One region of the Streptomyces sp. NPDC019890 genome, then DNA from elsewhere that is predicted to be linked to it. Evidence: riboswitches for the same ligand, from Rfam matches in the RefSeq annotation. Region 1 holds a riboswitch; each other region holds the start of a gene.
The links. Region 1 has a riboswitch for thiamine pyrophosphate ahead of thiC (phosphomethylpyrimidine synthase ThiC). Riboswitches for the same ligand answer to the same signal wherever they lie in the genome.
Positions count from the first base shown of each region.

Region 2: it holds a riboswitch for thiamine pyrophosphate, as region 1 does, so the genes downstream of both, thiO (glycine oxidase ThiO) here and thiC (phosphomethylpyrimidine synthase ThiC) in region 1, are expected to answer to the same signal.
Region 3: it holds a riboswitch for thiamine pyrophosphate, as region 1 does, so the genes downstream of both, ACI2LP_RS08575 (thiamine ABC transporter substrate binding subunit) here and thiC (phosphomethylpyrimidine synthase ThiC) in region 1, are expected to answer to the same signal.

Region 1 covers NZ_JBJDQK010000005.1:166,791-170,111, reverse strand. Annotated here, with positions in the region: partial or broken gene ACI2LP_RS15780 (helix-turn-helix domain-containing protein) at 34-285, shown strand; gene ACI2LP_RS15775 (SsgA family sporulation/cell division regulator) at 510-944, shown strand; gene ACI2LP_RS15770 (YibE/F family protein) at 996-2,321, opposite strand; TPP riboswitch at 2,393-2,527, shown strand; gene thiC (phosphomethylpyrimidine synthase ThiC) at 2,520-3,321, shown strand, end outside.
Region 2 covers NZ_JBJDQK010000007.1:113,979-117,299, reverse strand. Annotated here, with positions in the region: gene ACI2LP_RS20505 (Rv2175c family DNA-binding protein) at 85-450, opposite strand; gene ACI2LP_RS20500 (NAD(P)/FAD-dependent oxidoreductase) at 518-1,741, opposite strand; TPP riboswitch at 1,850-1,961, shown strand; gene thiO (glycine oxidase ThiO) at 1,959-3,131, shown strand; gene thiS (sulfur carrier protein ThiS) at 3,128-3,321, shown strand, end outside.
Region 3 covers NZ_JBJDQK010000003.1:41,742-45,062, reverse strand. Annotated here, with positions in the region: gene rlmN (23S rRNA (adenine(2503)-C(2))-methyltransferase RlmN) at 49-1,155, shown strand; TPP riboswitch at 1,184-1,294, shown strand; gene ACI2LP_RS08575 (thiamine ABC transporter substrate binding subunit) at 1,374-2,468, shown strand; gene ACI2LP_RS08570 (ABC transporter permease) at 2,531-3,321, shown strand, end outside.

The DNA of each region.
Region 1 (3,321 bases):
CGAGTTGCCCGTCACCATGCCTGGGGGTGCCCTATGGCCACGGCTACGGCTACGAATGTTCCGTCCCCAACCCTGATCGGTTCAGTGCAGCGGGCGCTGAGACTGCTGGAGGCCGCGGGCTCGCATCCCGCCGGAGCCCCCGCAAAACAGCTGGCCCGCGAGGCGGGGCTCCCGCTTCCCACCGCGTACCACCTGCTGCGCACCCTGACGCACGAGGACTATCTGCGCCGCGAGAAGGGCGTGTTCGTCCTCGGCGACGCGGTCGGGCGGCTCGCCTTCGGTGGCTCTCTCCACCATCAGGAATGACCACTTCTCGCCATCGAACAGCTACGCAAAGCCATGGCGGGCTGCTCAACTCCCTTGTGTTCTCTATCAGTATCTGAAAAATCACTCCTTGTGATCACTTAGTACTTACTGGACGATTGCGTCAAGAGGGCCATGGGGGATCATTCCTGGCCGTTTTGAGCCGAGTTATGTGTTCAGTGCTTGATCCAATGTGGGGTTACAAGATGCGCGAGTCGGTCCAGGCCGAGGTCCAGATGAACTTCCTTGTCTCCGAGGAGCTCTCATTCCGGATCCCGGTGGAGCTCCGATACGAGACGGGAGATCCGTTCGCGGTGCGGATGACCTTCCATCTGCCCGGAGACGCCCCGGTGACCTGGGCCTTCGGGCGGGAGTTGCTGCTCGACGGGATCAACGGGCCGAGCGGGGACGGTGACGTGCGCATCGCGCCGACCGGGCCCGAGGGGCTGTCGGACGTCGTCGTCCAGCTCCAGGTCGGTTGCGACCGGGCGCGGTTCCGGGTGGGCGTGGCGCCGCTCGTGGCCTTCCTCGACCGCACCGACAAGCTGGTGCCCCTGGGGCAGGAGCGTACGTTCGGTGACTTCGAGGTCAGTCTCGAGGATGCGCTCGGGCGCATCCTCGCCGAGGAGAACGCCGGCTGAGACCACCGCCCGTGTGCCTGGTCCGGTGAGCCACGTGGCGTCCTCGGTGGGCTACGTCTTGCGGCGACGGCCCCTGCCGCCCCGCACCGGCGATCTGCCGGCCTTCGCAGGCGCCCCCGGCCGGTCGGCGGAGACCACCAGCCCCGCGAGCGCGGTGGTCACCGGCACCGAGGCGACCAGGCCGATCGACCCCACCAGCATCCGTACGATCTCCTCCGCCACCAGCTCACTGTTGGCCACCGTCCCCACGCTGCTCTGCGCGATCGAGAAGAGCAGCAGCAGCGGCAACGCCGCGCCCGCGTAAGCCAGTACGAGCGTGTTGACGACGGAGGCGATGTGGTCCTGGCCGATCCGCATACCTGCCCGGTAGAGCCTTCGCGGGCCCATGTCCGGGTCCGCCTGGTGCAGTTCCCACACCGCGGAGGTCTGGGTCACCGTCACGTCGTCGAGCACGCCGAGCGAGCCGATGATGACTCCGGCGAGCAGCAGACCGCTCATGTCGATGTTCGGATACAGGCCGTGGATCAGGCCGGTGTTGTCGTCGGTGTTGCCGGTCAGGCTCGCCCAGCCGATGAAGAGCGAGCCGAGCAGTCCGGTCAGCAGCAGCGAGACCAGTGTGCCGAGGACCGCGACCGAGGTGCGCGCGCTGAGACCGTGGCACAAATAGAGCGCGATCAGCATGATCGCGCCGCCTCCGACCACCGCGACGATCAGTGGATTGGAGCCCTGCAGGATAGCGGGCAGGATGAACAGCGTCAGGACGGCGAAGGAGGCCGCGAGCGCGATCAGAGCCATCACGCCGCGCATCCGTCCCACCACCACCACCGCGAGTGCGAAGATCCCGGCCAGCACCGCAATCGGGAACTTCCGGTTCACATCGGTCACGGAGTACTGCAGATCGCGGGGCGCGTCGGGGGCGTACGCCACCACTACGCCCTGGCCCTCGCTCAACTGCCGTGACGCGTCGGGCTGGATGATCTCGGTGAAGGTGCGGCCCTTGTCCTTGCCCGTGGTGACCTCGATCGTCGCCTTCTTGCAGCTGCCCTTCCGGGAATTGACCGCCTCACGTCCCTCCGGCGTGGATGTGTCACCGGTCGGCGGGACCGCGACGTTCACGTCCTTGCAGTTGACCTTCTCGACCTGCGTGACCTTGCCCTGCTGGGTCTGCCGGTCGAAGCCGACGCCCGTGCGCTCATGGCCGGGGGCGCCGCCCGGCCAGAGCACGACCAGGCCCACGACGACCGCGGCGGCGAAAGGAATCAGCACCGCGGCAATGACCTTGCGGAGATGCAGCGAGACGGGCGCGGCGGGCCCATGGCTGTGGGAATGGCCATGGGACTCGGGCGGCTGCGGCGATGAGGTCGGCGATGCTGTCACCGACCGATCATCGCAAGAACGACAGGGCCCCTCTGTTCAGCACGCCAGAAATGACGCTAGCGTGGTGGCACCTTTGCACACGCGGGAGCTCGGAGCACCGGGCTGAGAGGGCGCTGACCTCCGTACGAGACGTACGGAAGCCGCTGCGTCGACCGCCGAACCTGTTACCGGGTAATGCCGGCGTAGGGAGTAGGTCTCATGACCGTTCAGGATGCACGCACGCCTGCCACCAGCCAGGACGAGCGCAAGCCGGGCTGGCACAAGGGGTACGTCGAGGGCTCGCGCCCCGACCTCCGGGTGCCGGTCCGCCAGGTGCACCTCACCAACGGCAAGGACGTGACGCTGTACGACACGTCCGGTCCGTACACCGACCCGAGTGTCGAGACCGACGTCCGCCGCGGTCTGGCGCCGCTGCGGGAGAACTGGATCATCGGCCGCGGCGACACCGAGGAGTACGCGGGCCGCCCGGTCCGCCCCGAGGACGACGGGATCAAGCACACCTCGCCGCGGGGCGGTCTGCGCAACCTCGACGCCGTCTTCCCCGGCCGCCCGCGGCAGCCCCGCCGGGGCCGTGCCGGAGTGGCGGTGACGCAGCTCGCGTACGCCCGACGTGGCGAGATCACGCCGGAGATGGAGTACGTCGCGATCCGCGAGAACGTCTCCCCCGAGGTCGTACGTGAGGAGATCGCCGCAGGCCGTGCGGTCCTGCCCGCCAACGTCAACCACCCGGAGATCGAGCCGATGATCATCGGCAAGAGGTTCCTGGTGAAGGTCAACGCCAACATCGGCAACTCCGCGGTCACTTCCTCCATCGAGGAGGAGGTGGAGAAGATGACCTGGGCGACCCGCTGGGGTGCGGACACCGTCATGGACCTCTCCACCGGCCGCAACATCCACACCACGCGCGAGTGGGTGCTGCGCAACTCCCCCGTGCCGATCGGTACCGTGCCGCTCTATCAGGCGCTGGAGAAGGTCGACGGCAAGGCCGAGGAGCTGACCT
Region 2 (3,321 bases), on a different contig from region 1:
ACGCTCGGCCCCCGTCCCGCACACCGCGTGGTGTTGTCTTCAGGACCCCGTGACGCCAGGACGTGGCATCACGAAGTCCGGATGTCAGACGGCGAGCGCCTGGGCACGGCGCTTCACCTCCGTGCCGCGATTCTCGCTGAGCGCCTGCGCGGGCGTGCCCGGCAGGGTCGGGTCGGGAGTGAAGAGCCACTCCAGCATCTCGTCGTCGGTGAAGCCGTCGTCCTTCAGGAGCGTCAGGGTCCCGGCGAGACCCTTGACCACCTTGTTGCCGTCGATGAAGGCGGCAGGCACCTGAAGCGCCCGGTTCTCACCGCGGCGCACGGCGATCAGCTGGCCCTCCTTGACCAGCTGCCGTACGCGTGTCACCTCGACATCGAGCATTTCCGCGATGTCGGGAAGGTGGAGCCAGGCGGGGACGAGAGCATCGATTTTTGCGTCAATCTCGGTCACAGGACAAGCGTGCCATCCCGGACTGACAGTCGGTAGCCGGACCCCTCGCGCGGCACCTCGCTGCCCCCTAGACAGCCGCCGCCTTCAGAGGGACGGACGGGTCCGCCGCGCGGTCCGGATCCAGCCGCGCGCCGGACAGGATGAGTTTGCGCCCCTGCGCCAGGTCACGGGCCCTGCCCACGGCGAGCAGCGCTACCAGCGCACCCTCGCGCAGCCAGAGCACCGACCAGGAGGCGGCCGCCGGATCGCCCCGCCACACCATCGTGTCGGCGGCAGCGTGATGGCCCGCGTACTGCACGAAGCGGCCGAATTGCTCGGACCAGAAATACGGCACCGGGTCATAGACCTGCGGGGCCTCGCCCACGACATTGGCGGCCACCGTGCGCGGCCCCTGCAGGGCGTTGTCCCAGTGGTGCACGAGCAGCCGCTCGCCGTAGCGCGCGGACGGGAAGGAGGCGCAGTCCCCCACCGCGTACACATCGGGCAGCGAGGTGCGCAGATACTCGTCCGCGGTGATTGCTCCGTCCGGGCCGAGTTCGATGCCGGAGCCCGCGAGCCAGCCGGTGGCGGGGCGCGCGCCGATGCCCACGACCACGGCCCCGGCCGGGAGCAGGCGGCCGTCCGCCAGGATCACCGTGCCCGGCTCGATGTCGGCCACGCGCGCGTGGGTGATCAGTTCGGCGCCGTACTCCGCGTACCAGTGGGCCATCGGGGCGGCGACCTCGGCGGGCAGGGCACCCGCGAGGGGGCGGTCGGCGGCCTCGACGACGATCACGGCGCAGCCCGCCTCCCGGGCTGCCGTCGCGAACTCCGCGCCGATCCAGCCCGCGCCGACGACCACGACGTCGTGCTGCTGCGCGAGTACCGGGCGCAGCCGCTCGGCGTCGTCGAGGGTGCGCAGGAGATGGACGCCGGGGACGCCTTCGGTGCCGGGCAGGGTGATCGGCTCGGCACCGCCGGCGATGACCAGGACGTCGTACGGGACGGGCCCCGCCTCGGTGTCCAGCTCATGCACGGCCGGGCGCACGCCGGTCACCTCGCAGCCCAGCCGCAGTTCGATGTCGAGCGCCTCGAAGTCGACCTCGAAGGCCGACCCCTCCGCCTTGCCGAGCAGGATCGCCTTGGAGAGCGGGGGTCTGTCGTACGGCTGGTGGGGCTCGGCGCCGATCAGGGTGACCGGGCCGGTGAAGCCCTGCTCGCGCAGCGCCACCGCGGTCTGCACGCCGGCCATTCCCGCGCCGACGACGACCACGCGGCGCCCGCCCTGTGCTGTCTGCTGCTGCTCGCTCACCCTGCAACCCTAACGATCTGACGACCTGTCAGGAAGCCGGGATCCGCGACGCCGCTCACCCCGCACTCCCTTACTGCGAGTTGATGGCTGGGGTTAGGGTGGCCACCGTAAGGCACTCGCGGGAGCCCGGACGCACCGGGCTGAGAGGGAGGCTGGCGGCCTCCGACCGTACGAACCTGATCCGGGTCATGCCGGCGAAGGGAGGGGCTGGACGCCCATGTCGCGTATTTCCGAAACGCGCACTTCAGACGTCCTCGTCATCGGGGGCGGAATCATCGGCCTGGTCACGGCCTGGCGCACGGCACAGCGCGGACTGCGGGTCGCCGTCGCCGATCCGGAGCCGGGCGGCGGGGCCGCGCAGGTCGCCGCGGGCATGCTCGCCGCCGTCACCGAGCTGCACTACGGCGAGCAGATGCTGCTCGGTCTCAATCTGGAGTCCGCCGGACGCTATCCCGCATTCGTCGCCGAACTCGAGGAGGCGAGCGGGCAGCGCCTCGGGTACCGCGCCTGCGGGACACTCGCCGTCGCGCTGGATGCCGACGACCGCGCGCATCTGCGTGAACTGCACACCCTGCAACGCCGGTCCGGTCTTCAGTCGGAGTGGCTGACGGGCCGCGAATGCAGACGTCTCGAGCCGATGCTCGCACCCGGCGTGCGCGGGGGCCTGCGGGTGGACGGCGATCACCAGATCGATCCGCGCCGGCTGGCGGCCGCGCTGCTGACCGCCTGCGAGCGGGCCGGGGTGGTCTTCCACCGCGGCTGGGCGGACCGGCTTTCCGTGGTGCGGGACCGGGCGGCCGGGGCCGTACTGACCGACGGCGACGAGCTCAGCGCGGATCAGGTCGTCCTGGCGGGCGGCAGCCTGAGCGGCAGGCTCGGCGGTGTGCCGGCGGACGTACTGCCTCCCGTACGGCCGGTGAAGGGCCAGGTCCTGCGGCTGACCGTGCCGCCCGCGTACGCGCCCTTCCTCTCCCGGACGGTGCGGGCCGTGGTGCGCGGCAGCAATGTCTATCTGGTGCCGCGCGAGAACGGCGAGCTGGTCGTCGGCGCGACCAGCGAGGAGCTCGGCTGGGACACCACGGTCACCGCGGGTGGTGTGTACGAGCTGCTGCGCGACGCGCACGAGCTGGTGCCCGGCATCACCGAGCTGCCGCTCACCGAGACCCGCGCGGGGCTGCGCCCCGCCTCCCCCGACAACGCCCCGCTGCTGGGCCCGACCGCGCTGCCCGGTCTGCATCTGGCCACCGGGCACTACCGCAACGGGGTACTGCTGACTCCCGTCACCGGCGATGTGCTGGCCGAGCTGCTGGTCACCGGCGCGCTGCCGGACGAGGCCCGCGCCTTCACGCCGCGCCGTTTCTCTCCCGTACCTCTGGAGCAGCCCGCATGAACGTCTCCGTCAACGGCGAGGCCCGCGAGCTCACCGCCGGAACCACCCTGGACACCCTGGTCACGGCCCTCACCGCCGCTCCCGCCGGGGTCGCCGCCGCCGTCAACGAAGCGGTCGTCCCGCGCAGCCAGTGGTCGGGCACGCTGCTCGGCGACGGCGACCGCGTCGAGGTCCTCACCGCAGTGCAGGG
Region 3 (3,321 bases), on a different contig from region 1:
CACAGGGCGGCCGGCCCCTCTTCGTATCTCTGCGACACTGGTAGGACCATGCCCAAGCCCGGAGAACTCACTTTCGTCGCGCCCCGCGGAGCCAAGAAGCCGCCGCGGCACCTCGCCGACCTCACGCCCGCCGAGCGCAAGGACGCCGTCGCCGCGATCGGCGAGAAGCCGTTCCGCGCCAAGCAGCTCTCGCAGCACTACTTCGCGCGGTACGCCCACGACCCGGCCCAGTGGACCGACATCCCCGCGACCGCGCGCGAGAAGCTCGCCACTGAGCTGCTGCCCGATCTGATGTCCGTCGTACGGCACATCTCGTGCGACGACGACACCACCCGCAAGACCCTGTGGCGCCTGCACGACGGCACCCTCGTCGAGTCGGTGCTGATGCGCTACCCGGACCGGGTGACCATGTGCATCTCGTCGCAGGCCGGCTGCGGGATGAACTGTCCCTTCTGTGCCACCGGGCAGGCCGGGCTCGACCGCAATCTGTCGACCGCCGAGATCGTGCACCAGATCGTCGACGGCATGCGCGCCCTGCGCGACGGCGAGGTGCCGGGAGGCCCCGCGCGGCTGTCCAACATCGTCTTCATGGGCATGGGCGAGCCGCTCGCCAACTACAAGCGGGTCGTCGGCTCCATCCGCCGGCTCACCGACCCCGAGCCTGACGGCCTCGGGCTCTCGCAGCGCGGGATCACCGTCTCCACCGTCGGCCTGGTGCCCGCGATGCTGCGCTTCGCCGACGAAGGCTTCAAGTGCCGTCTCGCCGTCTCGCTGCACGCGCCGGACGACGAGCTGCGCGACACCCTGGTCCCGGTCAACACGCGCTGGAAGGTGCGGGAGGTGCTGGACGCCGCCTGGGAGTACGCGGAGAAGTCGGGCCGCCGTATCTCCATCGAGTACGCGCTGATCAGGGACATCAACGATCAGGCATGGCGGGGCGATCTGCTGGGTCGCCTGCTCAAGGGCAAGCGGGTCCATGTGAACCTGATCCCGCTCAACCCGACGCCCGGGTCGAAGTGGACGGCATCCCGTCCCGAGGACGAGAAGGCGTTCGTGGAGGCCATCGCGGCCCACGGTGTGCCCGTGACCGTGCGGGACACCCGTGGCCAGGAGATCGACGGAGCGTGCGGACAGCTGGCCGCCTCCGAGCGCTGACCTTGTAACCTGGCCTCGAAACATCTGCATATTCCGACAGGGGAGCGCCACAGCGCTGAGAGTGCGGTACCAGTCAGACCGCAGACCCTCTGAACCTTGCCCAGGTCATTCTGGGTAGGAAGTTCGGTCGCTACTCAAGCTGTTGCGCCCTGCCCGGATCCTGCCTCAGGACCGGGCAGGGCCGCGTCTCTTCCTGGTCATCTCCAGGAGGAATCTCAGTGAGCACCACCAAGAAGATCACGGTCACGGCGCTTGCCGCGGCCCTGGGCGTCAGTACGCTCGCGGCCTGCGGCGGCGAGCAGGCCAAGGGCTCCGCGTCCGACCGCCCGAAGCAGAAGACCGTGACGCTGGTCAGTCATGACTCGTTCGTCGCCTCCGCGTCCGTGCTGAAGCAGTTCACCAAGGAGACCGGCTACACGGTCAAGGTCCTCAAGAGCGGTGACGCGGGCGCCGCCCTCAACAAGGAGATCCTCACCAAGGGCTCTCCGCAGGGCGATGTCTTCTTCGGCGTCGACAACACCCTGCTCTCGCGCGCCCTCGACAACGGCCTGTTCACGCCGTACGAGGCCAAGGGCCTGGCCCAGGTGCCCGACGAGGTGCAGCTCGACAAGGGCAAGCACCGTGTCACGCCCGTCGACACCGGCGACATCTGCGTCAACTACGACAAGAAGTACTTCGCGGACAAGAAGCTGGCCCCGCCGCAGTCCTTCGACGACCTGATCAAGCCCGAGTACAAGAACCTGCTGGTCACGGAGAATGTCGCGACCTCCTCGCCCGGTCTGGGCTTCCTGCTCGGCTCGGTCGGCAAGTACGGCGAGGACGGCTGGCAGGACTACTGGAAGAAGCTGAAGGCCAACGGCGTCAAGGTCGTCGACGGCTGGGAGCAGGCGTACAACGAGGAGTTCTCCGGCTCGGCGGGCGGCAAGAAGGCCAAGGCGGACCGGCCGCTGGTCGTCTCGTACGCATCCAGCCCGCCCGCCGAGGTGCTCTTCGCCAAGCCGCAGCCGGCCCAGGCGCCCACCGGTGTCTCGACGGGAACCTGCTTCCGCCAGACCGAGTTCGCCGGTCTCCTCAAGGGTGCCAAGAACGAGGAGGGCGGCAAGGCACTGCTGGACTTCCTCATCTCCAAGCAGTTCCAGGAGGACATGCCGCTCAACATGTTCGTCAACCCGGTGGTGAAGGGGGCGAAGGTGCCCGAGCTGTTCACCAAGTTCGGCGCGGTCGTCGACAAGCCGGAGACCGTCGCTCCCGACCAGATCGCCAAGAACCGTGAGCAGTGGGTCCAGTCATGGTCCTCGCTCGTAGTGAAGTAACGAAGTCCGTCCGCGGGAGCGCGCCGGGCGCGCTCCGCGGGAACGCGGCGCGGCTCGGGCTGATGGCCGTGCCCGTCGCGTTCTTCGCGGTCTTCTTCGCCAATCCCGTCAGCGCGATCGTCGGCCGCGGCCTCCAGATCGACGGGGTGTGGCAGTTCGGGCGGATCGGCGAGGTGCTCGGCCGCGCCGACATCCAGCACGTGCTGTGGTTCACCACCTGGCAGGCGCTCGCCTCGACGGCGCTCACCATGGTGATCGCGCTGCCCGGCGCGTATGCCTTCGCCCGCCTCGACTTTCCCTTCAAGCGGCTGCTGCGGGCGGTGGTCACCGTTCCGTTCGTGCTGCCGACCGTCGTCGTCGGGACGGCGTTCCTGGCGCTCCTCGGACGCGGCGGGCTGCTCGACGAGCTGTGGGGTGTCAGGCTCGACACCACGGTGTGGGCGATTCTGCTCGCGCACGTCTTCTTCAACTACGCGGTGGTCGTACGGACCGTGGGCGGTCTGTGGTCGCAGCTCGACCCGCGGCAGGAGGAGGCCGCCCGGGTGCTCGGTGCCGGACGGTTCGCCGCCTGGCGACGGGTGACGCTGCCGGCGCTCGGGCCCGCCGTCGCCGCTGCCGCGCTGATGGTCTTCCTCTTCACCTTCACCTCGTTCGGTGTCGTACAGATCCTCGGCGGGCCGACCTTCGCCACGCTCGAGGTGGAGATCTACCGTCAGACCGCCCAGCTGCTGGATCTGTCCACGGCGGCCGTGCTCTCCCTGCTGCAGTTCGCCGCGGTCGGAGCCATCCTCGCCGTGCACGCGTGGACGGTGCGGCGGCGGGAGACCGCGCTGAAGCTGGTGGATCCGGGGCA